DNA from 3 places in the Lysinibacillus sp. FSL M8-0355 genome. Region 2 is predicted to be linked to each of the others. Evidence: riboswitches for the same ligand, from Rfam matches in the RefSeq annotation. Region 2 holds a riboswitch; each other region holds the start of a gene.
What was found. A riboswitch is a leader RNA that binds a small molecule or an ion and turns the genes downstream of it on or off. The one in region 2 is predicted to bind cobalamin.

Region 1 (11,151 bases), 1.2 Mb from region 2:
AGGGAAATCTTGTACACCCTGTTGCTACACAGCAAGATGTAGATTATTTAATTGAGGCTGCTAAAAAAGTCTTTCCAACTGCTACTATTACAAGAGAAACGATTGAATCATCCTGGGCAGGAGTACGCCCGCTCATTTATGAAAAAGGAAAGGACCCTTCTGAAATTTCAAGGAAAGATGAAATATGGACAGCGCCAAGTGGTTTAATGACAATCGCTGGCGGTAAGCTCACAGGCTATCGTCAAATGGCTGAAACAATTGTCGATAAAATTGTAAAAGCTCGTCGCTATAAGCATGCAAGTGCTTGTTTAACACGTGAGCTCTCACTGTCTGGTGCAAAAGGAATCAACGCGATTAATTTCCCTGACTATATGGCTTATAAAGCACGAGAAGGTGTACAATACGGCTTAAATTATGATGAAGCCAAACAGCTTGTACAAAAGTATGGCACAAATGTAGATGGATTATTTAATCGTGTTAAATTTTTACATGAACATGGCAGTACAATGCCTCTAGCTTTACACGCTATGCTACTGTATGGCATGGAAGAGGAAATGGTCTATACACCGAGCGACTTCTTTATTCGTCGTACAGGCTTGCTTTACTTTGATATTGAGGCCGTCAAGCTTTATAAGCAGCAAGTAATTCAAGTGATGCAACAACACTTGAATTATACGGAGGAACAGAAACACAAGTATATGGCTGAATTAGAGCAAGCCATTAAGGATGCAACAAATTTTGTGAAAAAAGGGGAGTAAGGGATGGAGCGTTATATTCAAATGTCGGATGGACATTTTGTCTTTACTCGAACATTGGAGCCCACAACGCCATGTATTGGCCATATTCACATTTTGCATGGTATGGCAGAGCACAGTGGTCGCTATTTAACATTTGCTAAAACACTCAATACGGCAGGCTATGCTGTGACGATGCACGATCATCGTGGTCATGGTGAAACGGCGGCCTATAATGGCACATTAGGTTTTTTTGCTGAAAAGAACGGTTTTGAGCGTGTGGTAGAAGATGCCCATGAAGTGGTCACGCAATTACATGCACCCTATGCAAATGTACCATTCATTATTTTTGGTCATAGTATGGGGTCATTTATTACTAGACGATATATTCAACTGTATGGTGAACAAGTAGACAATGTTATTCTCTGTGGTACGGGAAATGTGACAGCTCTGCATGCTGTTGGAAATATCGTAGCCAAGGTATTAGCTAAGGGGCTGGGGAAAGAAACTGAAAGTAAGCTGCTAAATCAATTGAGTTTTGGTAGCTTTAATAAACAGTTTCCAAATCCAAAGACGGCCTATGACTGGCTATGTTCTGTCCAACAAGAGGTGCAGAAGTATATAGATGACCCATATTGTGGCTTTATTCCAACCAATCAATTTTTTGTCGATTTAACAACGGGCTTTGCAACACTTAATCGTAAAAAAGAATTAGCAAAAATAAGAAAAAATCTTCCCATTCTCTTGATAAGCGGAAGTAAAGACCCGGTTGGCGAACAGGGGCTGGGCGTTTACACAGTTGCTGAACAATTGGCAACAGTAGGAGTAAAAGATGTAACGGTTTATTTATTTGAGGACAAACGGCATGAAATTTTAAATGAAGACAACCAAGAAGCGGTCTTTCAAGTATTATTACGGTGGTTAGAAAAATATGATAGAAACTAAATTACAGCAGGCAGAGGTCGTAGCGATTGTAGGACCAACTGCCTCTGGTAAAACAGCTTTAAGCATTGAACTGGCGAAAAAATATAACGGTGAAGTCATTAATGGCGACTCCATGCAAATTTATAAAGGACTCGATATTGGGACTGCTAAAATTAAGGAAGAAGAGATGGAGGGCGTACCACACCATCTACTCAGTTTTTTAGAGCCGACAGAATCTTTTTCAGTAGCGGATTATCAAAAATTAGTCCGAGCAAAAATTGCAGAAATCCAATCTCGACAAAAATTACCCATTATAGTAGGTGGCTCAGGCTTATATGTACAAGCGGTCCTCTATGATTTCCAATTTACTGATGAGAAAGTTGATGAGGAAGCACGAAAAGCCTACTATGATGAATTAGCAAAGCTTGGCCCTGAGGCAATGCATGATAAATTAAAACAACTAGACCCTCAAACAGCGGAGACGATTCATCCAAACAATACGCGTCGTGTCATTCGTGCATTAGAAATGCTGGAATTAAGCGGTGTATCCAAAGCAGCTGAAGCACAAAACCGAGGGGAAGTACCTCTCTATAAGCATGTCATTTTGGGGTTAGGTCAAAATATGACCCGTGAAGTGCTTTATGACCGCATTAACCGTCGTGTTGATTTAATGATGGACAATGGCCTTTTAGAAGAAGTCAAAGGTTTATGGCAGCAAAATATTCGAAATGTGCAGTCCATACAAGCAATTGGCTATAAGGAATTGTATGATTATTTGGATGACAAATGTACCCTCGAAGAAGCTATTGATAGCTTAAAACAAAATTCACGCCGCTATGCAAAAAGACAACTTACCTATTTTCGCAATAAAATGGATGTCCATTTTATTACGACGGATGAACAATTATAATAATTAAGAAAAATTTCTAAAAATTACTAATTGATAAATTGGTAGAACATGCTACTATAGGAGTGAAGAGGTAGAAAGTTAGTGGGGAGGCTATTTGATGAAATCAATCAACTTGCAAGATACGTTCTTGAACCAACTACGTAAAAACAGTGTTTTTGTAACTGTATTTCTGTTAAATGGATTTCAGTTAAAAGGGACTGTGAAATCATATGACAATTTTACAGTTTTATTAATGGATGCTGAAAATAAGCAGCACCTAATCTACAAGCACGCCATTTCTACATTCGTTCCAGCAAAACAAATAGAGTTTTTAGAGACAGAAGGATAAAAAATTGTTAAACAGCTTGTGTTCACCACACTGGCTGTTTTTTTTGTTACAAGCTATAATGTAAGTGGAATTTGAAATTTTGGAGGAAAAAAGTTCATGAAATCAATGGAAACAACACAATTACTAGAACGATTAGATGCAAATGAGGACCTATATATTATTGATGTACGTGAAGAGGATGAAGTAGCACACGGCATGATTCCTGGTGCCAAGCACATTGCCCTTGGGACAATCCCGGAACGTTTAGAGGAATTAGACGTAGAAAAGCCATATATTGTTGTTTGTAAGGCTGGTGCTCGTTCTGCTAATGCATGTGCTTATTTAGAAGCGCAAGGATTTGATGTAACAAATCTTGAAGGCGGCATGCTAGCTTACGATGGGGAATTAGAATTTAAATAAATGCCAAAATGAAAAATAAAACCATCCATAGCATTTTTGTGAAGGGTGAAAATGGATTTCCGTTGCAGGCTACTTGCTTTCCTGTGGGCGAGCGCCGAGCCGCTTCCTCTGCTACCGCTCCGTTTAGAGGCTCGCCTGTCTCACTATCCCACGGGAGTCAAGTAGCCTTCCATTCCAATGCATAAAAATGGTACCTTTTTAGCAAAGGTATTCACTACTCTTTATGGAGGGGTGTTGTTACTTACCACTTCTTCACATTGAAAATAAAGGGCTATCCTTTCTCTCATCAGACAAATAATGGGCTATTTTGTTCACTACGGTTCGTATGAAAGAGAAGGAAAAGCCACTTTTACATATGGTTGATTGGAGTGGAGCCAGTGTCACTCCTAGGGGATTTAGTGTCACAGAGGGGACCTTGGAGCGAACGCAGTGAGTGAAGCGGCTCATCATCGGACGCCCCCTGAAAGGACGCTGGTGGAACGGAAATCAACCTCTCGCTTTTCAAAGTGGCTGTTTCTATCATTGATATCACCTTTTTTATATACTTATTTTCGGAGTGTGTTCATGATGAGGCTGAAATTTTTTTCAAAGTTAATATACGGATTCACATTTTTTTGCCCACGAACCTTTAAAGCATAACTGGAAAAATTTAAACCAGCACCATATATTTGTAAAGCACCATTCGCAAGATCCCCCTTTTGAAGAAGTTCAAGACCATCTTTTAAGAAATTTTCACTCTCATCGAAGTGACATTCCGTCATGTATTTATCCCCGCTATAATATAACTTCAAATTTTCGATGATTATATTCGCTGTTTCGTTACTTATACTAGCATCGACATTCATTAATAACTGATTGATTGGTTTCACTAACTGAGCGTAGTGACTATCATAATTTTCACAAGTCTCCGCAATGGCATTTCTCAATTCTCTTGCATTCATCCTAACTCCTCCTCAAAGAAAATTTATGACTTACCTTATATTGTACATACTCATAATAGTATGAAGGGATTAGTGACCCCTTTCTTTATAAAACTTACTCTTTAATTTTCAGAAATATGTTACAATTATGTAGATGAAGGAGGGATTTTGTATGTTTTGTTCAATAGCACCCCCAACAATGTCTTTACAGTAGAATCTACTGTTTAGGCATACAATAACAGTTTGCTCATTTTCAATAGATTCTACTGTATAGGTTAATACTTTATACGTAGAAAGTAGGTATTTGTAATGAGCGGAAAATTAGCATTTGTATTATCCATGATTATTTTTGGAGCAGTTGGTGTTTTTGCCAAGTATATTCCGTTATCTTCAAGTGAAATCGCTTTTTGGATGAGTTTAATAGGTGCTTGTTTTTTAGTAGTGATTTTTATTTATAAAAAGAAAAGTTTTTCGAAATTAGAGATTATAAAAAATAAGTGGAAATTAATACTTTCTAGTATCGCCTTGTGTGGGAACTGGATTTTTTTATTTCAGGCTTATAAAGCAACAACGATTGCCAATGCTGCATTGAGTTATTATTTTGCACCAGTACTCGTTATCTGTTTATCTCCAATTATTTTAAAAGAGAAGCTAGTTGGCAGAAAAATAATGTATGTCTGTGTGGCCCTTATCGGACTATATTTGATTGTCCAAAGTCAAGGCACTGGGGATAGTGAGCATTTTATAGGCATTGTCTACGGTCTTATCGCGGCATGCTTTTACACAGCGCTAACATTGACAAATAAATTTATATGTGGCTTAAAGGAACCAGAAAATACAATGATTCAACTTTCTTTAGCAGCATTTTTCCTTAGCTTCTATCTACTTGGAACTACAGGATTTCAGGTCATGAAAATCAGTTTTGAATCAGTCCTATTCTTAATTACATTAGGCCTTGTCCATGCAGGGGTTGGATTTTTATTGTTCTTTTTAGGCATGTCACAGTTAAAAGGACAAAGTATAGCCATTCTTAGCTATATTGATCCACTGACATCATTAGTAATTTCCACGATGATTATAGGAGAAAAAATGGCGCTTCTACAAATAATAGGAGCGGTCCTATTATTAGGCTCAACATTGCTAAGCGAAATAGAAAAAGAATAGGTAACCGAAGAAATGGTACAAGGCGAGTATTCTAATATTGACAGAAAAAATACGCTGTCGTAGATTATAAATAGTTTAATAAAAGCATTAGGTGCCCAATAGGGAGAATAGGGAATAAAGTGAAAAACTTTAGCGGACCCGCCACTGTATAAGGGAGTGTCATCGTAAATGCCACTAGCGAATCGCTGGGAAGGCACGATGATATGTTGAACTTGAGCCAGGAGACCTGCCTACTTGCTTCGGAAGTATATAGATGATGGAAAAGTCTGTAGTTTATTTGTCATGACAATAAACTACAGACTTTTTATTTTGTCTTCATGTAGAACGAGAGGAGAAACAATAATGCAATTATTACAAGACACGATTCAAAATATCCAAGAGGCTGATATGAATAGTATGGACCAAGCTAGAAAGCGAATTGATGCGCTTTGTAAGCCCCCAGGTAGCTTGGGTAAACTAGAATCACTTGCCGTACAGCTTTCAGGCATAACAGGACAATTATATCCAATGGTCGATAAAAAAGTGATGATTGTCTGTGCAGCAGATCATGGCGTTTGTGAGGAAGGCATAACAACGAATCCACAAAATGTTACGGTCTTTCAAACATTAAATTTTCCTAAAGGAGGTACAGGCGTTTGTGCGATTGCGGGCATTACCAATGCAAAGGTAGTAACAGTAGATGTTGGGGTAAAAGAAGATATTCCGCTTGATGCAGGTGTCATCATTCATAAAATTAAGCATGGCACAGATAACATGGCACAGGGCCCTGCTATGTCAAGAGAAGAGGCTATTCAATCCATTGAAGTGGGGATTCATGTGGCAACAGATGAAATCACAAAAGGAGCCAACCTACTTGGAACAGGTGAAATGGGCATTGGTAATACAACGCCGAGCACTGCCATATTAGCTGCTTTGACTGGCTATGACCCTATTGAAATAACAGGGTTTGGCGCAGGAGTTGGTCAAGGAGGGATTGCTCATAAAGCAGCAGTAATTGAAAAAGCAATTACTCTCAACAAACCCAATCCTAACGATATCATTGATGTTCTAGCTAAAGTTGGAGGGCTAGAGATAGGGGCTATGGCTGGTATCATGCTGGCTGCCGCAAGTCACCGAAAACCTGTTATTATTGATGGTTTTATTTCGACTATTGCTGCGCTTATTGCTTATCAAATTGAACCGAAAGTAAAAGACTTTATCATACCTTCCCATGCTTCAGAGGAACCAGGGGCTAAAATTGCCGCATCATTACTTGGTGTAGAGCCAATGCTGCATATGAACATGCGATTAGGCGAAGGCTCTGGTGCTGCTCTAGCCTTTCCTCTTTTAGATGCTGCTTGTTCTATGATGAAAAATATGGTGACATTAGAAGAAGCCATGAATCTTTTGGCTAAATAGTTACTGAATAACAAATAAGCGCAAATAGTTAATGAACTCTTTGCGCTTATTCATTTTTTTATCAATTACAGTATCTATGCCCGATTCAACCTTCGCAAAGGCAAACGCCACTTCATCATATAGGAAAGAATGCGTAATGCTGTAATCACTGCAAATAATACATAAAGGAAAATGTCTCCAGTCAAAACTTCAAATCCGATAACAAGCCCTGCGAGAGCAGCCCAAACACCATAGACTTCATCACGGAGAACTAGTGGCTTCCGTCTAGCTAATAAATCTCGCACAATACCACCACCTGAACCTGTTAAAACAGCAGCTACAACGACTGCGCTAATTGGCATATCTAGCTTCACGGCATAGAGTGCACCTTGAATAGCGAACGCGGATAAGCCAATGGCATCTGTGAAGTTGCCCCAACGATGCCAATGCTGAATCAGATGATGCGGGAAAATAAAAAATATCGTAATCGCAGCTAGTGCAATTTGAAACATCATATCCTGTCCCCATAAGGTTGTGACAGGCAGCCCGATGAGTAAATTTCGAATAGCTCCTCCACCAAAAGCAGTGACAATACCGAGTATATATACACCGAATAAATCGTATTCTTCTTCCATGGCAATGATTGCCCCAGAAATAGCAAAGGCAATTGTTCCAATAATACTAAAAACCTCCCAAGCCATCCCTTTCACCCCTTCTATCAATAAATGAACTTCTTTTTTAAAAGTTAAAAGACTTTTTTTGACGTAACAGAATCTATGAATTTAATAGCCAAAATCAGTCATTACATACGCTTCTTGAAGTAAGTCCGCACATTAGCTTAGCGTAAAATTCGCTTAGAAACAATAGGCAAGTTTTGCAGGGGTTCATACAAATTGATAAGATGTTATTGAAATAAAGAAAAACATTCGTCAAAAGCGTTGATATACCAGTAGTTATTTAGGGAATTCTAGAATGAGTGAAGTCAATTTAGAGAGTCGATAGATCTTACTGATTGAAATGCGGGACAATTGTGAAATGGAGAAGAAAAGAATGACGTTTACATCTAATTTATCAGCACAAACGCTATCCTTAGCGTCAAAAATAGAGGAGCAAGTTCGACCCTATCATGCAAAGGTAGAAGAAATGGCGTTTTATAATCAACAGAAGGTGCTAGCAGCATTTCGCAAGCATCAAGTAAGTGACTATCATTTACATCCATCCAATGGCTATGGCTATGACGATGAGGGACGCGATAATTTAGAGCGTGTTTATGCGGAAGTTTTTGGGGCGGAGGCTGCCATTGTACGACCACAAATTATTTCAGGAACACATGCAATCACGCTTAGTCTATTCGGTGTCCTTCGTCCTGGTGATGAGCTGCTTTATATTTCTGGTCAGCCATATGACACATTGCAATCCATTGTCGATGGTGGTAACAAAGATACCGGTTCACTGAAAGATTATAAAATAGGCTATCGACATGTGGATTTAGTGGAAAATAAAGCAATTGATTGGGTAGGTGTAGAAGCAGCCATTACTACGCAAACAAAAATGATTGCCATTCAACGTTCGAAAGGCTATGCGACACGTCCATCCTTTACGATTGCAGAAATTGCTGATATGTGCGCAAAGGTGCGCAAATTAGCCCCACATGCCGTTATTTTTGTAGATAACTGCTATGGTGAGTTCGTAGAGGCGAAGGAACCTACAGAGGTTGGTGCTGATTTAATGGCAGGCTCACTCATTAAAAACCCTGGTGGAGGATTGGCGAAAATTGGTGGCTATATTGCTGGCCGTGCAGATTTAGTAGAGAAATGTGCGTATCGTATGACATCTCCAGGTATTGGGGCAGAGGCAGGGGCAACATTAAATACATTAGGAGATTTTTATCAAGGATTTTTCCTAGCCCCACATGTCGTATCACAAGCCTTAAAAGGTGCGATCTTTACAGCAGCTATGCTGGAGGAAATCGGAATGAGCACTTCTCCAAGCTATGATGCAAATCGTACGGATTTAATCCAATCCGTTTCCTTCCAAACTGCACAGCAGATGATTGCCTTCTGTCGTGAAATACAAGCCAATTCTCCAATAAATGCCCATTATGCTCCAGAACCAGCTTATATGCCTGGTTATGAAGATGATGTCATTATGGCTGCGGGAACATTTATTCAAGGCTCCAGCATTGAGCTGACAGCAGATGGTCCAATCCGTCCACCATATACAGCCTTTATCCAGGGTGGACTAACATATGAACATGTTAAATTTGCTATTTGTAGTGCTGTTCAAGCCATTCAAAAAAAGTAATATGAAAATAAATAAACCTTAAATTTGAATAGTTTTTTACAATTTTCTATCGGATTGAAAAAAATAACGCCTTACATGTTAGGAAACCTCACATGGTTGGTTGACAGTGAAAAAATTTCGTTATATGATAAGCGGGTATTGGAGGAGGACTTAAATGAGTCGTGAAATTAGACGAACTATGCCGTTATTATCAATGAGTATTGTGATGCAATTAACTGAACTCTCGGCACGACAAATTCGTTATTATGAAGAACACCATTTAATTGAGCCGCACCGAACAGAAGGCAATCGTCGAATGTTTTCATTAAATGACGTCGACACATTGCTTGAAATTAAAGACTACTTAGAGCAGGGTATGAATATGGCGAAGATTAAAAAATTATTTGCTAAAAAGAAAGATCCTGTTGCTACAGATGAACAAGATTTAAGTGATTCAGAATTACGCCAAATCATGCGCGAAGAAATGCGTCAAGCTCAGCGCATGCAAAAATCATCCATCCGACGAGGGGATTTATCTCGATTCTATTAATAAATAGGGTAGGGTAAACATAAAAGCTAGACAAATTATAGGAGTGTGGAAAACTGTGGGTAAATACACAAAAGAGGACATTAAACGTCTCATCGAAGAAAAAAACGTAAGCTTTATTCGTTTACAATTTACAGATATTCTTGGCACAATCAAAAATGTTGAGATTCCTGTAAGTCAATTAGACAAAGCATTAGAAAACAAAATGATGTTTGATGGCTCATCTATTGAAGGTTTCGTTCGAATCGAAGAATCTGATATGTATTTATATCCTGATCTTGATACTTTCGTAGTATTCCCTTGGACTTCTGAAAAAGGGAAAGTGGCACGTCTCATTTGTGACGTATACACTGCGAAAGGCGAACCATTTGCTGGTGACCCACGTAACAACCTAAAACGTATTCTTAAAAAAATGGAAGATATGGGCTTCTCAAGCTTCAATTTAGGGCCTGAGCCAGAATTCTTCTTATTCAAATTAGATGCAAAAGGCGAACCAACGTTAGAAGTAAATGACCATGGTGGTTACTTCGACTTAGCTCCAACAGATCTTGGTGAAAACTGCCGCCGTGATATCGTATTAGAGCTAGAAGAAATGGGCTTTGAAATTGAAGCATCTCACCATGAAGTAGCTCCAGGACAACACGAAATTGACTTTAAATATGCCGATGCTGTTACAGCTTGTGATAACATTCAAACTTTCAAATTAGTTGTTAAAACAATTGCACGTAAACATGGCTTGCACGCTACATTTATGCCAAAACCATTATTTGGTGAAGCAGGCTCTGGTATGCACTTTAACGTGTCACTATTTAAAGGTAAAGAAAATGCATTCTATGATGAAGCTACAGAATTAGGTCTTTCTGAAACAGCTATGCAATTCATGGCGGGTGTTCTTGCACATGTACAAGGTTTCACAGCTGTAACAAATCCAACAGTAAACTCTTATAAACGTCTAGTACCTGGTTATGAAGCACCATGTTATGTAGCATGGTCTGCGCAAAACCGTTCACCACTAATTCGTATCCCATCAGCACGTGGACTTTCAACTCGTGTAGAAGTACGTTCTGTGGACCCTTCAGCAAACCCATATTTAGCAATGGCTGTTATTTTAGAGGCAGGTCTTGAAGGTATTCGTCAAAACTTAACGCCACCAGCAGCTATTAATCGCAATATCTATGTGATGTCGGAAGAAGAGCGTCAAGCTAATGGTATTGAAAACTTACCAGCAGCACTTGATGATGCTTTAACATTACTTGCTAAAGATAAAGTAGCGCAAGCAGCTTTAGGTGAGCATATTTACGCAAACTTTAAAGAAGCAAAAGAAATCGAGTTCGATATGTACCGTACAACCGTTCATCAATGGGAACGCGATCAATATTTAAAAATGTACTAAGAATTAATAAAAATATAAAAAAACGAGTGCCTCTTCACTTGGAAGGTACTCGTTTTTTTGTCTATAGTTCCAGAGCATGATAGGGCAGCATGGCACCCCATCGTTATTGTTAACGGCCCATATGTTTACGATGGTGTGGCATATGACAAGGGTTAGGTGGCATACCGCACAT
Region 2 (11,151 bases):
GCTTATTGAATGTGAATATCCTTTAGGACACCGTTTCCGTCGTGAGGAAGCATTCCCTCAAATCATCGATAAGTTCCAGCAAAACATTAGCACCCATTATTCTCAAAAACAACACAGCAAGATTAATGAAGTTTGTGCTGATCAAGCACTTCTTGAAAATAGTGCTGTTCATGAATTCGTTAATTTATTTGTTTAACTTCTTTCAGGAAATTAAAGCCTCTGGCGAATGTCACGAATCGGGAAGGAGTTAATAAAGGATGTTAGCCTAAAATCCTCCCATCCTTGAGATAACGGCTAACTGACCTGCATCACAGCCGCTTTCGGACGTAAATATGCCGAGGCATCATTGATTATTAGGAGGTTTTTATAGATGGCGTGGATTGTAAATGAAGCAATAGCACAAAAACAATTGGCTGAACAATTTCGAACACTCATTACTCGTTCAACGATTTTACAAATCCCAGGAGCTCATGATGCAATGGCTGGCTTAATGGCTAAAAAAGTTGGCTTTGAGGCATTATATCTTTCTGGCGCTGCCTACACTGCCAGTAGAGGCTTACCTGATTTAGGCATGATTTATTCAAATGAAGTTGCACAGCGTGCGAGCGAAATTATTCGTGCGACTAATTTACCGTTGCTAGTGGATATCGATACTGGCTTTGGTGGTGTCTTAAATGTTGCCCGCACAGCTCGTGAAATGGTAGAGGCTGGAGTAGCTGCTGTACAGCTAGAGGATCAAAATCTTCCCAAAAAATGTGGTCATTTGAATGGGAAAACACTCGTTGCTCAAGAGGAAATGATACAAAAAATAAAAATGATTAAACAAATAGCTCCTACGTTAGTAATTGTTGCCCGCACGGATGCAAGGTCTGTAGAAGGTTTAGAGCAGGCTATTTTAAGAGCTAAAGCTTATGTAGCAGCTGGGGCAGATGCCATTTTTCCAGAGGCTCTCCAAACAGAAAAAGAATTTAAACATTTTGCCAGTGAGCTAGATGCTCCGTTATTAGCCAATATGACTGAATTTGGACAAACACCGTATTATACAGCTAAGGAATTTGAAAAGATGGGCTATTCGATGGTTATATATCCCGTTACATCGATGAGAGTAGCAGCCAAAGCCTATGAGCAAGTGTTTGGCTTAATAAAAAAGACAGGGACTCAAAAAGAAGCTATTGAGGATATGCAAACAAGAAGTGAATTATATGAAACCATTTCCTATTACAAATTTGAAGATTTAGATAGTGAACTGGCGAAAACCATCTTACCTAAAGAGGAAATAAAGTAGGAGAAAAGTTTACTTTTCTCCTCTTTCTTTCAAGGAGGACTAGCATGGATACATTAGAAAACAAAATGACCATTTTTACACCTGAGGACTTTCAGGAGGAGGAAGGGCTCATAGCAAAAACCGCAGAGCTGTTCATCAAACAAGATGTCGCTACTAATATGGCAGCTATTGAGCAGCATCAATATGACATCACTCGTCGGTTATTTCAAAAAGCTGGTGATCTTGGTTTACTAGCCATCGAAATACCCGAGGCCTATGGAGGGCTAGAACTTAATAAAAAAATTTCCGGGTTAGTTGCAGAAAGGATGGGCTATGGCAGCTCATTCAGTGTATCTTACAATATTCACGCAGGAGTCGGCACATTGCCCTATGTCTATTTTGGCGATGCGTCCCAAAAGCTGAAATACCTACCAAAGCTAGCTTCAGGTGAATGGATTGGCGCTTACGCTCTGACGGAGCCAGACGCAGGCTCAGATGCACTACATCCCAAAACAAATGCCATTTTAAACGAGGACGGCTCTGCATGGGTAATAAATGGTGAAAAGCAATGGATTACCAATGCACAGCTAGCAAATCTCTTTGTTGTTTTTGCGAAAACGAGTGAAGGCATGACTGCATTCATTGTAGAACGTACATTTAGCGGTGTATCTATTGGACAAGAAGAGGAGAAAATGGGCATTAAAGGCTCCTCGACTGCTACGCTTATTTTACAGGATGTTGTCGTGCCGAGGGAAAATGTTCTTGGCGAGGTTGGAAAAGGCCATAAAGTAGCGATGAATATATTGAACATGGCACGCTTAAAGCTAGCTTTCTCCAACATCGGCACTTCCAAACAGGCACTTCAGTTAGCTGTAACGTATGGTAGGGAACGGAAGCAATTTCACCAGCCAATCGTTCATTTTACCATGATACAGGAAAAACTTGCGGATATGGCAACCTCCATCTATGGGGCGGAAAGTGCTGCATACAGGACAGCAGGAGAAATAGATGATGCGATGGAAGTTACGGATAAAGAGTCAATGGTTCAAAAAATAGCTGATTTCGCTCTGGAATGCGCACTCAATAAAGTCAATTGCTCAGAAGTGCTTGGGAAAATTGTAGATGAAGCTGTACAAATCCATGGTGGCTATGGCTATATGCAAGACTACGAGGTTGAACGCTTATATCGTGACGCTAGAATTAGCCGTATTTTTGAAGGAACAAATGAAATCAACCGTTTAACAATGGCGAAGCTACTATATAAGAAGTATTCACAAGCAACATCTACCGAAAATGCTCCAGTAGCATATCAACCAGCAGAAAAGAATCAGCAATACATCCGTCTTGCCAAGTACTTAATGCAAATAGCCATCGCTGTCATTGCTGACGCACAGATTCAATTGGAGCAAGAGCAGGAATATATGCGTCTGCTAGCTGATATAGCAAAAGATATTTATGTTATGGAAGCTTCTTTACTGCGGACGGAAAAGAACGCATGTGACAATATGAAGCATTTGATGACAGATATTCTTTGTCAGGAAGGCTATCGTAAAATAGAAAAAAGGACAATCGACATTATTTGTGCTGCTGAAACAAATGAACAAAAGCGAAAAACAAGGTTAGATCATATTCAGCGCTTAAACATCCCACTCCATCAGAATCTCTTTATGAAAAAGCGAGAGATTGCAAGAGGGATCATCAACAATCCAAAATCGATCAGTTCATTATCATAAACAGGAGGGAAAAATCATGGTTGATACATTTGCCAATGTTAGTAAAGAAGATTCCATCACGCTTATTCATTTAAATCATCCACCAGCAAATACGTTGTCATCAGCTTCTATTGAACATCTTCGTGTCATTTTTAAAGAATTAGCTGAGGATGAAGAGACGAGAGCCATCATTGTGACCGGCTCTGGACGATTTTTTGCTGCGGGAGCAGATATAAAGGAATTTGTTGCTGCCTTTGGGCAACAGGATAGAGCATTACAAATGGCTGAAGCAGGCCAAGCGCTATGTGATGAAATTGAAGCCATGAAAAAGCCTGTTATTGCTGCTATTAATGGGCCAGCCCTTGGAGGAGGACTAGAGCTAGCGTTAGGCTGTCATTTCAGGATTGCTTCAAGTAATGCCATTGTTGGTTTACCAGAATTAAAGCTTGGCTTACTGCCGACATTCGGAGGCACTCAACGACTGAGCAGAATAACAACGCAAGCAAAGGCTCTACAATTAATTTTAACAAGCAAGCAATTAAGTGCTGATGAAGCACTACAACTAGGTATTATTCAAGTGGTGACGGAGCCAGATGAGCTTCTGCCAACTGCCAAAGCCCTTGCTCAGTCTTTTGTTGAGGGCAAAAGTATGACAAGTGTATCCCGTACAATTGAATGTATAATTCAAGGTGGGAAGGATCATCTCCAAAAAGGGCTGGAATTAGAACGAACACGCTTTGCTGAGTTATTTTTAACAGCGGATGCTAGAGAAGGCGTTCAAGCATTTATTGACAAAAGACAGCCCAACTTTAAACATTTGTAAGGGAGGAAACTACTATGACAAATGAAGTAATATTTTCCGTCAGTGAGGGTGGCGCAGCAAGCATTACGCTGAATCGTCCTCAAGCTTTAAACTCACTTTCTATAGAAATGCTAAAGCCCATTGGTGAGAAACTAAAGGAATGGCAGGCGAATGATCAAATACACTTGATAATTCTAAGAGGTGCTGGCGAAAAGGGCTTTTGTGCTGGGGGTGATATTAAAACACTCTATAAAGCTCGCTCCAGTCAGGAAGCTTTCCAAAATGCCGAAATCTTTTTTGAGGAAGAATATCACATAGATAGGGCAATCTATCACTACCCAAAGCCTATCATTGCTTGCCTTGATGGCATTGTCATGGGAGGTGGGGTTGGTTTAACGTATGGGGCTAGCCACCGAATTGTGACAGAGCGAACAAAATGGGCTATGCCAGAAATGAATATTGGCTTCTTTCCTGATGTTGGAGCTGCCTATTTTCTAAATAAAGCGCCTGGCTATGTAGGATATTACTTAGCTTTAACTGCTTCGATCATCCAAGCTGCAGATGTTCTCTTTGCTAATGGTGCAGATAGCTATATGACGAGCGATCATTTACACGCATTCCTCACACGCATTGAACAAACGAACTGGCATACAGTGGAAACTAGCACAGCTCTAAAGCAATTAATAGAGGACTATTCAAGTACACCAACAGCAAACAGTGAGCTTGCCAGCCTTCAAAATGAAATCGATCAACATTTCTCAAAACATACAGTGGAGAAGATAGTCGAATCCTTAGACAATGACCCAAGCAAATTTGCACAAGAAACAAAGCAGTTGCTTCTATCTAAATCTCCATCATCCTTAAAAATTACATTAAAGCAGCTGATAGATGCTCAACATAAAACGGTAGAAGAATGCTTTGCGACTGATTTAATCTTGGCAAAAAACTTTTTAAATCATGAGGATTTCTATGAAGGGGTTAGGTCTGTCGTCATTGATAAGGATCGAAATCCTCAGTATATCTATCAAACATTCGCTGATTTTACAGATGATATACTTGAAAAATTCTTTCAAGACAGTAGTGAAACCGTAAAGAAGTAAGAACAATGACATCTTCGCTCAATAAATGCTGAAACCATCTACTTGTTAAGAGGTAGGTGGTTTCTTAAGTGTTGTTCTGTAGATTTTCATAGGGTTTTGTCAGAGAACGTAGAATGATATGTTATACTATAAAAAACGGAATAAAAGGATAAAGGTACAAATTCAATAGAATTTGTTTAAAAGGGAAGAACGGTGAAAAGCCGTCGCTGTCCCGCAACTGTAATTGGGAGCACATTTTAAAAACCACTGTTATGTATGTAATGGGAAGGGAAAAATGTGTGATGATCATAAGCCAGGAGACCTGCCTTTATCTAGTACAGCCAAAACCTACGCGGATAGGGGGTGTTGAGTGTGACGAATTACCTTCATCATACTCATAGTGCGACAACCAAAAAAAGAGTCTCTATTCAATATAGACGACTTATTTTATATTGGTTGAAGAACTATGAAGTATGTCAGTCATAGCTAGCATCTTCCCATTAGGGCAAGATGTTTTTTTTATGAATAAATAGGGGTGAACAAGATGACATCACATTCAATTTCATTTTATATAAATCAGTTAAAGCAGCAAATTATGAACAACCTTTCTGGTGAGCATATTAGGCCATTACAGCTTTATATTAGGAAGTTAATAGAAGAAAACCCAAATGATTATACATCTATTAATGATGCCTATTTAACGATCAAGCATGAATTAGTCGAGACATGTCATGATAGTAGATAAAAAATCTGAAGTGAAGTGAATAATTAAATGGAATGCAAAATGAACAAATCTGAAGACATAATGGACAACATAGATATGAATCAAAAAGTTTTATATAGAAAATTGGATCATTTTGAAATGGAAAGAGGCTTGGTATTAGAAAGTTTAGACATTTTTCTAAGATGGAATCAACAAACACAATACCTTTCTGAAGACAAGCTTCAAAAGCTTTGGATGAAACTGGTAAGGAAGTATAAATTCTCTCTCGATGAATGGGAAAGAACTGCTGGTCATACAAATATCCATGCTTATCTAGTGAAGGAGCAAGGACATGGGTTACAAAAGTTGATGCGCTTTTACAAAGATCGCCACGGCATAAAATGGTTGGAAAATGCATTTCATTATGGAATGTCATTACTCATTGAAGTTGGAAAAATGCCTGGATTAGAAATGTTTTTCCTAACAAATTTAATATGTTACAGATGGGAAAAGGATTATTTAGAGGATGCAGATGTTCAACAGTTTTTTTGTCATTCAATAAATGGTAAAGTGAAGGAGGTCTATGAAAGTTTCAGGGCTTTCGATCAAGAACAGAATCTGTTAACCGCAACTACTCTCTATAAACTTTTATCAAAATATAATCCTCATTTTCAAGTGAATTCGGCAGCAACGCCTGAATTTTATAAGGAATTGTCCTTATTTGTCGAAATCGAGTAATCCATACGTTCGACATGTCAAACAGTCTATTATTCTTTAGAATATAGGCTGTTTCTATGTGAAATACGCTATTATATTTAATGCTCATAGATCCGTAGTAACAGAAAATCTCGTACATAGTTTAGATACACAATGAATTAAGATATAAATAATAGATGGAGAAATTCCTTCGAAAGTTATGATTAAAAATAATGAATAATCAAAAAATAAAGAAGTTTAGAATCTAGATTTACTTTTTATATGAAGGATGGTACACTTAAAACTATTGAACAACAACTATATATTGTGTTCGTTTTATATAGGTGCTACTATATGTAGTTTAAAAGGGAAGTTCGGCACAATTCCGACGCTGTCCCCGCAACTGTGAAGCTGACAATGATTACAACCACTGTGCATTCGCATGGGAAGGGAATCAGAGGATGAAGCAAAGCCAGGAGACCTGCCTCTATAAAACAATTAATCATTTCTTCGGGGATTAAGAAATGGGAACGTCAGTATTTTTGGTATGGTAACGTTTCCATTTAGCTATCTCTCTAGAGGAGATAGCTTTTTATTATATGAAAAGAGGGATTTCTATGAAACTTTATACGAAAACAATCTGTCCAAAATGCCTTTGGGTAAAATCTGAATTACAACGTGCAGGACTTGAGGCAGAAATCGTCAACATTGATCACGATGAACAAGCTAAACAAACAATAATCGATGCAGGTTTTTTAAGTGTGCCTGTTTTAGAAATGAATAATACATTTATAGGAGATGTTAAGGACATAGTTTCTCATATTGAGATGATTGTTCTATGATCGTTTACGCAAGTCGTACAGGAAATGTCCGGAATATTGTTTCCAAATTAAGGGCAGAGTCTGTTGAGCTCTCTGAGGAATTACAATTGAATAAGCCTTATCTTTTAATTACTTATACTGATGGCTTAGGCGATATCCCTGCAAAAGTGGAACGTTTTTTAGAAAAAAACAGAGATTTTTGTAAAGGTGTAGTTGCCAGTGGGAATAGTAACTTTGGGCACAACGCATTTGGGGCTGCTGGCGAGAAAATCGCTGCTACCTATCATGTACCCTTAGTAAGAAAATTAGATTTACGAGGCAATCAAACAGATTATGAAGCCATACAAACGTTTTATGAAACGAGGGTAATAAGATGAAAACCTATTTAAAGCTAAATAATGACGTACTGAATCGTTATAGTTCAACTGGGCTACTTGAATTAGAAAAGGATCGTGAAGCTACACGCCGCTACTTTTTAGAGTATGTCAACGTGCGTTTACGTTACTTTATTGATATTGAAGAAAAAATCCGTTATTTAGTTGATGAGGGCTACTACGAGAAAGCATTTATCGACATGTATGAAATGGAATTTATTAAGAAGCTGTACAAAAAAGCATATGATTATAATTTCCGCTTCCCATCCTTTATGAGTGCAAGTAAATTTTACGATAGCTATGCTATGAAAAGCCGTGATGGAGAAGAGATTTTAGAAAAATATGAGGACCGTATTGTCATTATCGCCTTGTATTTAGCACAAGGGAATACGGTGCTAGCAGAACGTTCTGTCGAGGCAATGATGGAAGCTTATCAGCCTGCTACACCAACAGCATTAAATAGTGGTAAAAAAGCACGTGGTGAATTAGTGAGCTGCTTTAAATTATCGATGGATGATTCCATGAATAGTATTGCTGAAAATATTGGTTATTGCTTAGAGCTATCAAGACTTGGCGGTGGGGTTGGAGTTAACTTAACTGATTTACGCCCTTTAGGTGACCCTATTAAAGAGATTCTAAATCGTGCCAGTGGTGTCATCCCAGTTGCTAAACTGTTAGAAAATTCTTTCAGTTATTCCAATCAACTAGGGCAGCGAAATGGCTCTGGTGTTGTCTATTTAAATATTTTCCATGCAGACATTGAAAATTTTATTTCATCTAAAAAACCGAATGCCGATGATAAAATTCGCCTCGCAACATTATCAACAGGAATAATTATACCAAGTATTTTCTTCGAACTTATGAAACGTGATAAAGATATTGTCTTGTTCAGCCCATATGATATTTTCAAAGAATATGGCAAACGCATGTCTGAGATTTCCATTTCAGATATGTACTATGAGCTACTTGATAACCCTAAAATTCGTAAAATTAAACGTTTGAATGCACGTAGGCTGTATACAGAAGTGAAAAAAGCACAATTTGAATCGGGCTATCCGTTTGAAATTTTTGATGATAATGTCAATGAAGTGCATCCTTTAAAAAACATCGGTCGCGTAAAAATGTCCAATCTATGTACCGAAATCCTGCAAGTTCAAGAAACAAGCATTATTACAGATCAAGATCAACCGAATGACTATGGATTAGATGTATCCTGTAACTTAGGATCGATTGATATTCATGCAGCAAGTAAGGTCAATGATTTCGAAGCCTTAATCGATACGGCTATGCACCTATTAACAAATGTGTCGCAAATGACGCACATTAAAAATGTACCGTCTGTTGCAAAAGCCAATCAATTAATGCATTCAGTAGGGCTTGGTTGTATGAACCTCCACGGCCATCTTGTGACGGAGGGCATTTTATATGGCTCTAAAGAGTCGATTGCTTTCATGGATCGTTTTATGGAAGCGATGAACTTTTATTCACTCAAATCATCGATGGAAATGGCTAAAGAAAAAGCTGCAACTTTTTATCGATTTGAGGACAGTGATTATGCATCAGGTAGCTACTTTGACCAATATGTCAATAAAATCGACGAAGAACTATCACCTGTTGTGTTAAAAGCACTTGGCAATATTCCAATCATTACGAAAAACATGTGGGAAACGCTTAAGCAAGATGTGATGCAATATGGTCTATTCCATTCCTATCGTTTGGCTATTGCACCAACTGGCAGTATTTCCTACATACGTAGCTGTACGGCTTCTATTGCGCCATGTACTGAGCGTGTAGAGGTTCGTGACTATGCAGATAGTAGAACGATTTATCCAATGCCTCATTTAACAAATGATAACAGTCATTTATATGTAGAGGCATATGATGTTAATCCGTATGATTTAATTGATTTGTACGCTGCTTCTCAAAAACACGTTGACCAAGGTATTTCCATGACGCTTTATGTGACAGATAATTGGACAACTGAACAATTAGCTAAAGTATACATTTATGCATGGGTAAAGGGCATTAAGTCCGTTTACTATGTTCGTCAACGATTACAAAGCTTAGAGGAGTGTGTAGCATGTCAAATATAATTTATGAGGCGGTCAATTGGAATAAGGCAACGAGTGAACTTGCCCAAATATTTTGGGACCAGCAATGGAAGCAAATTTGGTTTCCTGAGGAAATTGCGGTCAGTAAAGATATCAAACAGTGGAAAAGCTTTGAGCATCAAGACACGTATAAAAAAGTGTTCGCGGGATTAACGTTACTGGATACAGTTCAGACCAATATAGGGATGAATCGTGTGGCCGCTTATACAGACGATTTACAAGAGAAGGCTGTCCTAACCGTTTTTGATGCATTTGAGGCAATCCACGCCAAATCCTATTCTTATATTTTTACAACGCTTTGTACAAACGAAGAAATAGATGAGTTATTTGAATGGGTCAAAAAAAATGAGTTTCTACAATATAAGGCCAATAAAATTGCGGATATTTATAATAGTATCGAAGAAAACGATCCAGAAAGCTTATGGAAAGCGATGTTCTCCTCCGTTATGCTCGAATCTTTCCTTTTCTATTCTGGCTTTTTCTACCCGCTGTACTTAGGAGGACAAGGCTTCCTACGAAACAGTGCTGAGATTATTTCACTTATTTTACGCGACGAATCCATCCATGGTGTCGCAGTTGGATTTTTTGCTCAAAATCTATTCAAGCAATTTTCAAAAGAAAAACAAGAAGAGCTCAATTTATGGGGCTATGAGCTATTATTAGATTTATATCAAAATGAAATGAAATATACGGATGATATTTATGCGGAAACAGGATTATCACCTGAAGTGAGAGCCTATGTACGATATAATGCTAATAAAGCCTTAATGAATGTTGGTTTTGAAGCAATGTTTCCAGAAGAAGAAGTCAATCCGATTGTGATGAACGGTATTCGTAATGAAGGCTCCACATATGATTTCTTTTCACAAAAGGGAGCTACCTATGCTAAAGCAAAAGTAGCGCCAATTACAGATGACACATTTAATTTTAATCGTTAGGATGGAGAACAATGAACGTAGAAGTAAAAATCAAAAGAGTACACGCGGATGCAATACTACCAATGCAAGCCAATCCTGGTGATGCGGGCATGGATCTCTACTCCATTGAAGCAGTAGAAATACCAGCAGGCGTAGCCAAACTTATTAAAACAGGTATACAGATTGAATTACCTAAAGGAACGGAAGCCCAAATTCGACCAAGAAGTGGACTAGCATTAAAGCATAGTGTAACCGTACTGAATAGCCCAGGCACAATTGATGAAGGCTACAGAGGGGAAATCGGCGTTATTTTAATCAACCACGGCCAAGAACCGTTTATCGTCGAAAAATCTATGCGTATCGCCCAAATGGTCATTCAATTTGTCCCATCCATTCAATTAGTAGAAGTAGATGAATTATCACAAACGATCCGAGGAACATCTGGATTTGGAGCAAGTGGTACTAAATAGAATTGATTAGTTTAAAAAGATGACAAAGAAATCCTGTGTGTATATACATGCAGGATTTTTTTGTTGTCAGTAAGGATAGTCTGTTTAAAGCTTAGCAGAACTACACATGAAAGCAATGGACATTAAAAAAGATGACGTCGGTTACTTACCAAAGTCATCCCATTACGGCATAATCAACAACTACATCTAAAAATATAAACAG
Region 3 (11,151 bases), 1.8 Mb from region 2:
ACGCCTTTCTGTCATGCCAGCTATTGCAAAAAATATGGTAGAAAGAATTATTACTACCGTAGATGAAGGTGTTTCAGATCATAAGCCTTTTGATCAGCAACTTGAAGAGGTTGTTGAAATCATTTTCTCGATCACAAAGGAATATGGTGATATCGTTGCACTCATTTATGCTGGAATTGCACAAACAGAGCATTTAAAAGAATGGGAAAGCATTTATGCACCATACTATGATTGGATGAGTAATTTCTTATTAACGGCTCAACAACAAGGCATCATTCGAGATTCAATTAATCCATCACGGTCAGCAAAGCTTATTATTGGTCTAATTGAATCTGCCGCAGAACAAGTTTATTTGTTTGATGACAGCAAGGATGAAACGATGACACTGCTTAAGCTTGAACTTCTAGACTTTTTATATCATGCACTTGGCCTACGTCACGCGTAAGTGACGTTCTCTTTTACCTATAAAATGACTGAACGTCAGTCATTTATTCTATTGATGAAAGGATTTTAATTATGCAAAAAGAATGGTTATATGTCGGTCTAACAAGTTTATTTGAATTATTTTGGATATTTGGTTTTAATGTAGCAAGTTCCTGGTGGCATTGGATTATTATTGTGTCTATAATTGCTATCGATTTTCACTTCTTATCAAAAGCTTGTGAAAACCTACCTACTGGTACCGTATACGCTATTTTCGCTGGTGCAGGTGCAATTGGCACTACGTTAATGGACATTTTTATTTTCGATGGAGAGTTTAATGCGATTAAAGGTATTTTCATGTTTATTTTAATATCGGGCGTTATTGGATTAAAATTAGCAGATAACGCACCAACAGATCACGATGAAAAGAAAGGAGTGAATGCATAATGGGTTGGGTATATATTTTATTAGCAGCAATAGCCGAAATTATAGGTGTTATTGGATTACGCTTTTATAGTCAAAATAAAACGATACGAAATTTATTATTATATGTCGGTGGCTTTGGATTATCATTTGCCCTTTTATATGCTTCCTTCAATTATTTACAGCTAAGCATTGCCTATGTTGTCTGGGTAGGTATTGGTACTGTCGGTGCAGTGCTTGTCAATATCATTTTCTTTGGTGAATCCAAAAATCTACCACGAATTATCAGTATCATCGCTATTATCATCGGTGTAGCAGGATTAAAGGCCGTATCTTAATTAAACTACAATCAAAGGACATCCTTCTAATATCGAGGAATGTCCTTTGTCATTTAAACCATTGAGTATATCTTTGAACCTGTTACATTTTTATAATTAAAAACAGATACACTGCGGTCCTTACTCTAGCTAATGAAAAATCCGTCTCCTGTATAAACATTGACTATTTTTCTAACTAAGAAATATAAAAACTCTTCCTGGTATGACTGTTTCCAATGCCATGTATTTTCGTAAATGCTACTTTCATAATGAATATATTATGTAAAATAATTGTCCTTACTTTTTTAAACTTGACTGACCTTCTTTGCGAATTGATCAGGAACATACGTGAGGTATGGTTTACCAGTCAAGGAATGTGTTTGAATATCAGCAAAAACACCAAATACTTCTTGTAACAATGCTGGTGTTAGCACTTCCTCGGGTGCCCCATGACACACAATTCGACCTTGCTGCAAAACGTAAATTTGATCACAGTACATTGCCGCAATATTCAAGTCATGTAAAGCCGCAACTACTGTTAAATGTAAGGTTTGAATTAAGTCCATAAGCTGAAGTTGATGTTGGATATCTAAATGATTCGTTGGCTCATCTAATATAAGCACTTGTGCTTGCTGTGCTAGTGCTCGTGCAACCATTACACGTTTTTTCTCTCCACCTGAAAGGGAGCTAAAGCTTCGTTTTTCTAAATGAGCTATACCTGTTTGCTTCAAAGCATCTTTAACAATTTGAAAATCTTGCTCTTGATCTAGCTCTAACAGTTTTTTATGTGGCGTTCTCCCCATGCAAACTAAATCATGTACAGTGAAATCAAATAAAACAGGTGTATCTTGACTAACAACAGCTAAATTCTTTGCAATTGCTTTACTAGATTGCTTTAAAATATCATGCTCATTTAATAATACCGTCCCGCTTTCAGGTTTTAGAAGACGATACATATTTTTTAGCAATGTTGATTTGCCACTACCATTAGGGCCAATTAACCCAACAAACTGCTTTTTCTTTATTTGAATACTTACTTCATGTAGTATACGTTGATCGTTAATGGAGAATGATACTTGCTTTGCTTCTAATGTCATATAAGTTAATCTCCTTCACCGAAAGAATAATTATTGCGACGGAGTAGCCAAATGAAAAATGGACCTCCACAAAAGGCTGTAATAATACCAATTGGCATTTCCTGAGGAGCAATGATAATTCGAGCAAAGGCATCAGCCCACACTAAGAAAATCCCCCCTATTAAAGCACTAATCGGTATCACATATTTATAGTTAGATCCCACAATTAAACGTACTATATGAGGGATAATTAGACCTACAAAACCAATAGAGCCACTGACTGCCACCAGTACACCTGTTAACAGGGAGACAAGTAATATAAGCTGAATCCGAAATTGCTGAAGATTAACGCCTAACGTCACTGCCGCTTCTTCCCCAAGTAAAAGTAAATTTAAATTTCGATAGTGTAGCCAGAGAAGCACAAATACGACAAAAAATATGGAAGCTGGAATGATAATATTATTCCATTTAGCTCCTGCTAGACTACCTAGCATCCAAAACATAACAGCTTTTAAAGCCCCCTCTTGCTTTGACATCATTAAAATAAAATTAGAAATGGCCGTTAAAATAAAGGAAACAGCCATACCTGCCAATAACAGACGAAAAATAGAAACCCGTCCCCCAACACGTGATAAGAAAAACACCAGTGCAATGGCAAGTAATGATCCTAAAAAGGCTGATATTGAAAGCGCGTAAATACCTAAAAATGAAAAGGCTCCTAAAATAATTACAGAAGTAGCTCCGACGGCTGCCCCTGAAGAAATTCCTAGAATATATGGGTCAGCAATGGAATTTCGTACAAGCGCCTGAATCGCTGCCCCCGCAATGGCTAACCCCGCTCCAACAATAGCAGCTAGCAAAACACGAGGTGCTCTTATTTGCCAGATGATGATCTCCTGTGAGCGACTCCAATCCTGCTCTATGGCATTTTGTATAAAGGGGATTTTAGAAAGAATAACTTTCCATACATATAATGGTGTAACTGAAACTGAGCCAACCATTACAGCAAAGGTCATTGAAACAATTAATACCATAAAAAGTACGAAGGAAAATAACATAAATTTTTTATTCATCTGTTTCAAACTCCTACTGAATAGTGATGAATGAAGCAATAAAAAAAGGTATTCCATACGCAACGACGCATAGAAATACCCTAGAATAAACAAAGTCAGAAAAAATCCAGCTATTGTCCGTAATTGCTTGCATCCTCGTGGGCATTACAGGTATTACTAACTGGCAGGTCTCCTGGCTTCGATTCAACACCCTATAATTGCCTTCCCATTCTTCCACAGTGGCAAATAATATTATAGGACTCCTCGTTACAGTTGCGGGACAGCGTCGGACTTACACCGACTTCCCTTTTAAGTGACATTATAAAATGGCACACCAATAGTATTTGAATTTATAAAATTGTGACGATTCTATCATACATTTTTATAGATTGTTAGTCTACATGGAATTTTATTTCTAAGGAAGAACAATATATAAGCTGTATCTTCGCAGTTTTGCTATTTGCTCGTTATAAATTGGCTATCTATTACTTAATAGTTTTGGCATGGGAGGATACTCCACCACATCTTAGCCACTTTTCCTATCACATACATCAATAACATTTCGCTCTCTTCATTCATGTCAAAAAGCAATTGACATCCATCATTTCTGCACATTTGTTTGCTACAGTAAGGGAAAATAGTGAGGAGGATATTACATGATATTTAAAAGAAAATGGTCTACTGGACTTCTAGCAGTAACGGCCTTCATTAGTTTAACAGCTTGTGCGGAGGAGCAAACGAAGCCTGCATCTCCTTCCAATAACACTGCTGAAGAAATGGATCATTCTACGATGAGCCACTCAAGCTCAGGTGAAGTACCATCCACATTAAAGAACGCGGATAATCCGAAGTTTTCTGTTGGAAGTAACGTGATTATTACGGATGGACATATGGACGGTATGAGAGGTGCCGAAGCAACAATAATAGGTGCCTATAACACAACTGCCTATGTTATTTCCTATGAGCCAACTTCCGGTGGAAAGCGTGTAGAAAATCATAAGTGGGTGATTCATGAAGAATTGATTGATCCAGAAGAAGCACCACTAGCCCCTGGCACAGAAGTAAAAACGGACGCAGCGCATATGGAAGGTATGGAAAATGCGACTGTCCGTATTGAGGAGGCTATCCAAACGACTGTTTATATGGTTGATTACACTTCGACCACAAATGGTGAAGCTGTTAAAAATCATAAATGGGTGACAGAAGAAGAATTAACCTCAAAATAATATGAACAACCTCTCCAGCATTTCTGGCAGAGGTTGTTTTCTAGCTTTTGTGTTGTAACGGTTTTCTATCAATTGACTTATGCCATTTATAGCCGATACCCCATACTGTTTGCAAGTAATCATCCGCAGGGAACCCACTTTTTCTTAATTTTTCTCGTAAATTACGCACATGAGAATCAATGGTACGATCTTCAATTGTCACATTATATCCCCAGACTGTGGTGATTAGATGTTCTCTAGAAAATACTTTATTTTGATGATCTAAAAATAAAACAAGCATGGAAAATTCCTTTGGTGTTAGGGGAATTGCCTCATGTTGAAAATATAATTCAAAGGATTCCTTATCTAAGCGAAGACCCTCAAAGCTAATAACCTTTTCCTCTATTTTCGATCTTCTTAATACCGCATATATACGTGCTAATAACTCTTCCTCATCGAAGGGTTTTAATATGTAGTCATCAGCACCGAGGTTTAAGCCTTTTACAATATCCGCATGCTCTCCTTTTGCAGTAAGCATAATGATGGGTACATCCCAAAACTTCCTAATTTCTTGGCACGCCTGCCACCCATCCATCTCTGGCATCATAACATCCAAAAGAATTAAATCTGCATGCCCATCTTCTAAAAAATCGAAAGCCTCTTGAACGGAAGACATAGCTCTACAATAAAAATTCGGCTCTAAATAAAGGGTTAATAAATCTAACATTCTTGGCTCATCATCAATGCATAAAATGGTTTTCATCTGTTTCTACCCCTTTAAAAGATAATTCAAAAGTAGTTCCTTTATTTATTTCACTGCTAACCTTCACTTCGCCCCCATGCGCCTGTACAAGTTCCTTGACAATAGCAAGCCCCAGTCCAGAACCACCTAAAGCACGACTACGAGATTTTTCCACTCGATAAAATCGTTCAAAAATATAGGGTAAATCCTTCTTTGGAATCCCCTTCCCTGTATCTTGAACGATAATGCTTAAAACATCATTGTGTTTCTTTGCGGTGACTGAAGTCGTATCTCCTGACGCACAATAGATTAATGCGTTATTTAATAGATTTATTAGGATTTGCTCTAGCCTTGCTTCATCTGCCCATACTGTCAAACCCTCTTCATAACGTACAATAAAATGTATACCCTTCTCTTGAAAAGCAGGGCTTAGCTTTTTTTCAATGTTTGTAAAAAATGAATTTAAATGTACGTTTTGTTGTTCAATCACAAACGAGTTTTCATCCATTTTAGCTAAATCAAATAAATCTTTAATTAATCGAGAAAGTCTATTTGTTTCTTCTATTATAATGGCTAAATACTTTTGGCGATCCTGCTCTGTTAAATCCCGTTTCGAAAGAATGTCGGTATAGCCTTTAATAAAGGTTAGAGGTGTGCGAAGCTCATGTGCAATGCTCGATAAAAATTCCTTACGCTCATGCCTTAAATGATTCAGATCGTTAGACAACAGCTGTATAGCATTCGATAAATCCCCAAGCTCATCCTTTCCATTGGTAGAAAGGGCGACTGTAAAATCACCTTTGCTCATTTTCAATGTGGCCTCTTTCATTTGAATTAATGGTTTAGCAAGCTTTCGAGATAGAACGATAATGACTGCTATAGTGACAAGACCAGATACTAACCCAACGATGAGAAAATGTTTATTTAAGCGTTTCATTAACGCATGAATGGAGTCTGTATTTTGAAACATAAAGACATAGCCAATCGTTCTTTGCTGATTTTGAATAGGACTAATAGTGGCAATCGCTTGAACCTCTTGCCAATCATCTTGTAAGATCCTTCCCTCATACGGTATTTTTCCCTCAATCTTATGGATCATATCACTAATTTCTAAATCAGGCTGCGAAGAAACCAGTATTGTTCCCTCATCATCAGTCACTACTACATCCGTACTTTCATTAGATTCCATAAGTACCACATGTGCTAGCGTTTCCTCGTTGAAGTTCTGTTCTAATACCGTACGATGTGAATTTCCCCTTGCTTGCAAACTTGCTAGCTCTTCCTCAACTCTAGAATTGGTTAAGGAGACATGTAAAAAAAACATCATAAATGTTTCGATACAAAATAATGTAATAAAAAAGATGATGCCCAGCTTTAGTGATAATTTTCTCATCTGTAACCACCATTTTAGAATTTCTTAAAAGTATAGCGTGAAAGTATGAAGATTTCATGCAGAAACAACATTAAAAAAATGTCTATAACGAAATGGACCTCCACTAAGGGAAATTTCTTGATGCTAATGCTTCTTCTTGTGCAGGGTCTTGAATTCGGCACAACTTTATAAAATGATTGTCACAACCCATGTACGTCAGCAACAGTTAATTAATTTAGTACATAATATTGCTTAAGCTATCTTCGTTAACCTGACTTGCTATAAAATTAGTTGATGAGTAATGGATTGATTGAAGAAAAACAAGCGACTCTTTGGGGATTAGCGTCACAGAAATAGTTTTGGTGAGAATAATGCGGGTGAAACAGCTCATCGGAGGATCCTTGAAAGCTTAGCTCTATGCAAAGAACAAAGTGATCGTTCACAAAGGAAATCAACTTTGCTTTGCTCAACTGCCATTCTTATTTTTCTAATAAGATGACCCATAAGTAAAGTATACTTATGGGTCAGATTTTAATTAAATGTATTTTTTTGCCCAGTTTAAAAAGTTATCGATGACTACATCAAGGAATTTTACTGTACCTTCATCAGTTAAATTGCCTTCTGCATCGAATTTAGTGTGAACAGCACCAATGTAAACATCATTGCCGCTTAGTAATGGTGAGTTAATGCCAGGAGAGAATAAAATATCGCGTAAATGTAATTGCGCTTTTACAGTACCTAAGTTCCCCATAGATGCACCCATAATGATAGATGGTTTACCAATCATTACTTTATCTACACGAGATAGCCAATCAATGGCATTGACCATAACGCCTGGTACTGTACCATTATATTCTGGTGTCACCCATAGTACAGCATCTGCCGCCTTTACTTTTGCTTTAAAATCAAGAACCTCTTGCGGTGCTTCATTTTCGATATCTTGATTATACATTGGTAGATCCTTTAAGCTTAAAACTTCAAGATCTAACTTTTCTGTATAACGTTTTTGAATAAATTGAGCTAATTGCATATTATAAGATTCTTTACGGATACTACCAACGATAGCTACCACTTTCATGATGTTTCCTCCTAAATGTACATTATTCATAGTATTTGTATAGCAATTCTATTTTATACCACATTAATAATAAGTGGCAAATTCTTCAACTGGCTTGCGATAGCCTCGTAAGCGACGACTGTCTTCTTTTTCTTTCCCAATTGTAATCATCAGTGCTATCTCTTTGGTTTCTGGCACATGAAATAGTTCTCGCAATTTCTGATGATCAAAGCCAATCATTGGACAAGTGTCCCAGCCGCGATTTTTTGCAGCAAGCATAAATAGCATGGCAGACAAAGACGCATTTCGAATAGCTTCATCCTTCATAAATGTCTCACCACGTTCTTCATAAAATTTAGTATTCTCTGCAACAATCTCTACTAGTTCACTAGCTGTTATTATACCCAAATCAACCATACCTTGACTTAGTTCAGCAGTATCCTTATAAGCTTCTTTATCACCTAAGACAAGGATTACCCCTGAAGCTGAATGCACTTTATATTGACCAAATGCCGCCTCTCGCACCTTTTCCTTCATATCCTCATCCAGCACAACGATATAGCTTGCATGCTGTAAGTTAAATGCTGATGGGGCGAGCTTAACATCCTCCAAAATAGGACGAATATCTTCCTCAGTCATCTTAACGCCCTTGATAAAATTATTAGCAGAGCGACGCTTATCAATCAGCTTGGAAAATTCCACTTATTAAACCTCCAATATAGTTATGTATTCATCCAGTAGTAACCCTACTGAATGAAATAATATTACTCATATTCTTTATCGAACGTAATGGAGCTTCTTACAGTATCTATTGGACGAACGAGGCCTTCAATCTGCTCACGCTTTGGTTCTAAAAACGGTGGTAAGGACAGTTTCTCACCTAGCGTTTCATATGGCTCATCACCCATAAACCCTGGACCATCTGTAGCCAATTCAAATAAAATTTGAGGTGCTACCCGTGCATACAATGATTCAAAGAAATGACGATTTACATAGCCAGATGTATGGAAGCCAAAGCTTTCAAAACGTGCAGTCCATTCATCTAATACTGCACGATTCTCTACACGAAAGGCTGCATGGTGAACCGTACCAAAGCCTTGTCGAGCAACAGGTAACACAGTGTTATGCTCTACAATAATTTGAGCGCCATTTCCACCCTCACCTACTTCAAATAGATGGAAATCCCCTTCTTCTGCAATTTCTTTAAAAAGCATCACTTTTTCTAGCATATCTTTAAAATATTTCACATTAGCTACACGAACAAATACTGGCCCTAAACCTGTAATTGCAAATTCTACTGGGATGGGACCATCTTGCCAAGGCGTGCCTGAAGCAACTCCTGTATTATGCTCATCAGAAATAAGCTGATAGTGCTGATCGTCAAAATCAACAAAGGACAATGTTTTTTTACCAAACTGTTCTTTAATACCTGTATGTTTTACAGTCAATCGATCAAAGCGCTTTACCCAATAATCTAAAGCTGCATCCGTCGGTACACGGAAAGAAGTTTTTGATATTTCATTTGTTCCATGTACCCCTTTTGGGATGTTTGGGAAATCAAAGAATGTCATATCTGTCCCTGCACTACCTTTATCATCTGCAAAGAATAAATGGTATGTTTGAATATCATCTTGATTCACTGTTTTCTTTACTAAACGCATACCTAAAACGAATGTAAAAAATTTATAATTCTCTTCAGCACTACTTGTAATAGCCGTTACATGGTGTACACCTTTTAAATGATTCATACAATATTCCTCCCATTTATCTCGACTTCGAGATATATGTGTAAAATTTTTTAATAATTAGTAGCGTTTTTACCTACTTTTTTAAGAGACAAAATCATTGTGTCCAGCTCCTGCGATTCCAATACTTCAAAAATCTCGTTTATTTTTTGTTCATGCCTAGGGAAAATCCTTTCCATTAAAGCCTGTCCCTCATAAGTTAATAACACATACGTAACACGTCGATCTTTCGGACATGCCTTTCGATATACATAGCCTTTTTGCTCGAGCTTATCAATTACATAAGTAATACTACTGCTTGCAATTAATATTTTTTTACCAATCGCTTGAATAGGCTGCTCTCCATGATGGTACAAAAATTCAAGAACCGAAAATTCGGTTTGATTTAAATCATATTGAAGTAAATCTCTTTTAGTGGCATCCTGAATCGTTTGATATGCTCGGAACAAGACCGTAAATGCTTTTAAGTTACGATTGTCTTCCTTCATACGACTCCCTCTTTTACTTCGAATTCATTTATCTTTAATTCGAGATAATAATAACATATTCATTTTTAATCAGCAATCATTTTGTTTCTCACGTTTGCCATCTTCTTCTACGGGTAGAATGTAGTTGTAACTTATAAAGGAGGATTTTACATGAAAAAAGACGTCAATCAAAAACAACAACAGCTAAAAGCATTCCGAGTAAGTGATAAAGATCAACCTCTAACAACCAACCAAGGATTAAAAATATCGGAAGATGAACATTCACTAAAAGCTGGTGAACGAGGACCCACTTTATTGGAGGATTTTCATTTTCGTGAAAAAATGACTCATTTTGATCATGAACGAATTCCTGAACGAGTGGTACACGCACGCGGGTCTGCAGCTCATGGAATCTTTGAAACCTATAAATGCGCGAGTGACATTACAAAGGCTCAATTTTTAAATGGACAAGGAACTAAAACACCTGTCTTTGTTCGTTTTTCTACCGTTGCAGGCTCAAAAGGATCTGCTGATACTGTCCGTGATGTACGCGGCTTTGCTACAAAATTTTATACACAGGAAGGTAATTATGATTTAGTTGGTAATAATATACCTGTTTTCTTTATTCAAGATGCCATTAAATTCCCCGATTTTGTACACGCTGTAAAGCCTGAACCGAATAACGAAATTCCTCAAGCTCAAAGTGCCCATGATACGTTTTGGGATTTCATTGCAAATAATCAGGAATCTGCCCATATGGTCATGTGGCATATGTCCGATAGATCCATCCCACGAAGCTATCGAATGATGGAGGGCTTTGGTGTTAATACCTATCGCCTTGTCAACGCTGAAGGAAAAGCACACTTTGTTAAATTTCATTGGAAACCTATACTTGGGGTTAAATCATTAGTATGGGATGAGGCGCAAATCATCGCTGGAAAAGACCCCGATTTTCACCGTAGAGATTTATGGGAATCCATCGAACGAGGCGATTTCCCAGAGTGGGAGCTTGGTGTCCAACTTATTCCCGTTGAGGATGAATTTAATTTTAGCTTCGATATTCTCGATGCAACAAAAATATGGCCAGAGGAAGAAGTTCCAGTACGTATCCTTGGGAAAATGACACTGAACAAAAACGTTGATAACTTTTTTGCTGAAACGGAACAAGCTGCATTTCATGTTGGACATGTTGTACCTGGTATTGATTTTTCAAATGATCCTTTACTACAAGGTCGCTTGTTCTCCTATACAGATACTCAGTTAATAAGACTT

Region 1: it holds a riboswitch for cobalamin, as region 2 does, so the genes downstream of both, cobT (nicotinate-nucleotide--dimethylbenzimidazole phosphoribosyltransferase) here and MKY46_RS11975 (hypothetical protein) in region 2, are expected to answer to the same signal.
Region 3: it holds a riboswitch for cobalamin, as region 2 does, so the genes downstream of both, MKY46_RS20730 (FecCD family ABC transporter permease) here and MKY46_RS11975 (hypothetical protein) in region 2, are expected to answer to the same signal.

What each region holds. Positions count from the first base shown of each region.
Region 1 covers NZ_JBBPAI010000001.1:1,253,467-1,264,617, forward strand. The annotation lists gene MKY46_RS05905 (glycerol-3-phosphate dehydrogenase/oxidase) at 1-758, shown strand, start outside; gene MKY46_RS05910 (alpha/beta fold hydrolase) at 762-1,679, shown strand; gene miaA (tRNA (adenosine(37)-N6)-dimethylallyltransferase MiaA) at 1,666-2,568, shown strand; gene hfq (RNA chaperone Hfq) at 2,666-2,896, shown strand; gene MKY46_RS05925 (rhodanese-like domain-containing protein) at 2,993-3,295, shown strand; gene MKY46_RS05930 (hypothetical protein) at 3,841-4,236, opposite strand; gene MKY46_RS05935 (DMT family transporter) at 4,525-5,379, shown strand; cobalamin riboswitch at 5,452-5,627, shown strand; gene cobT (nicotinate-nucleotide--dimethylbenzimidazole phosphoribosyltransferase) at 5,722-6,777, shown strand; gene MKY46_RS05945 (trimeric intracellular cation channel family protein) at 6,852-7,457, opposite strand; gene MKY46_RS05950 (methionine gamma-lyase family protein) at 7,807-9,060, shown strand; gene MKY46_RS05955 (MerR family transcriptional regulator) at 9,215-9,589, shown strand; gene glnA (type I glutamate--ammonia ligase) at 9,645-10,979, shown strand; gene MKY46_RS05965 (CotD family spore coat protein) at 11,089-11,151, opposite strand, start outside.
Region 2 covers NZ_JBBPAI010000001.1:2,436,314-2,447,464, forward strand. The annotation lists gene prpD (2-methylcitrate dehydratase) at 1-196, shown strand, start outside; gene prpB (methylisocitrate lyase) at 371-1,285, shown strand; gene MKY46_RS11960 (acyl-CoA dehydrogenase family protein) at 1,330-2,997, shown strand; gene MKY46_RS11965 (enoyl-CoA hydratase-related protein) at 3,014-3,799, shown strand; gene MKY46_RS11970 (enoyl-CoA hydratase/isomerase family protein) at 3,814-4,878, shown strand; cobalamin riboswitch at 5,014-5,201, shown strand; gene MKY46_RS11975 (hypothetical protein) at 5,402-5,602, shown strand; gene MKY46_RS11980 (hypothetical protein) at 5,678-6,298, shown strand; cobalamin riboswitch at 6,582-6,759, shown strand; gene MKY46_RS11985 (glutaredoxin family protein) at 6,874-7,098, shown strand; gene nrdI (class Ib ribonucleoside-diphosphate reductase assembly flavoprotein NrdI) at 7,095-7,454, shown strand; gene nrdE (class 1b ribonucleoside-diphosphate reductase subunit alpha) at 7,451-9,544, shown strand; gene nrdF (class 1b ribonucleoside-diphosphate reductase subunit beta) at 9,532-10,500, shown strand; gene dut (dUTP diphosphatase) at 10,512-10,949, shown strand.
Region 3 covers NZ_JBBPAI010000001.1:4,237,712-4,248,862, forward strand. The annotation lists gene MKY46_RS20710 (TetR family transcriptional regulator) at 1-445, shown strand, start outside; gene MKY46_RS20715 (DMT family transporter) at 517-870, shown strand; gene MKY46_RS20720 (DMT family transporter) at 870-1,184, shown strand; gene MKY46_RS20725 (ABC transporter ATP-binding protein) at 1,469-2,260, opposite strand; gene MKY46_RS20730 (FecCD family ABC transporter permease) at 2,266-3,312, opposite strand; cobalamin riboswitch at 3,458-3,645, opposite strand; gene MKY46_RS20735 (YdhK family protein) at 3,948-4,517, shown strand; gene MKY46_RS20740 (response regulator transcription factor) at 4,558-5,259, opposite strand; gene MKY46_RS20745 (HAMP domain-containing sensor histidine kinase) at 5,237-6,631, opposite strand; gene MKY46_RS20750 (NADPH-dependent FMN reductase) at 7,146-7,688, opposite strand; gene MKY46_RS20755 (nitroreductase family protein) at 7,752-8,369, opposite strand; gene MKY46_RS20760 (ring-cleaving dioxygenase) at 8,432-9,415, opposite strand; gene MKY46_RS20765 (MarR family winged helix-turn-helix transcriptional regulator) at 9,466-9,900, opposite strand; gene MKY46_RS20770 (catalase) at 10,051-11,151, shown strand, end outside.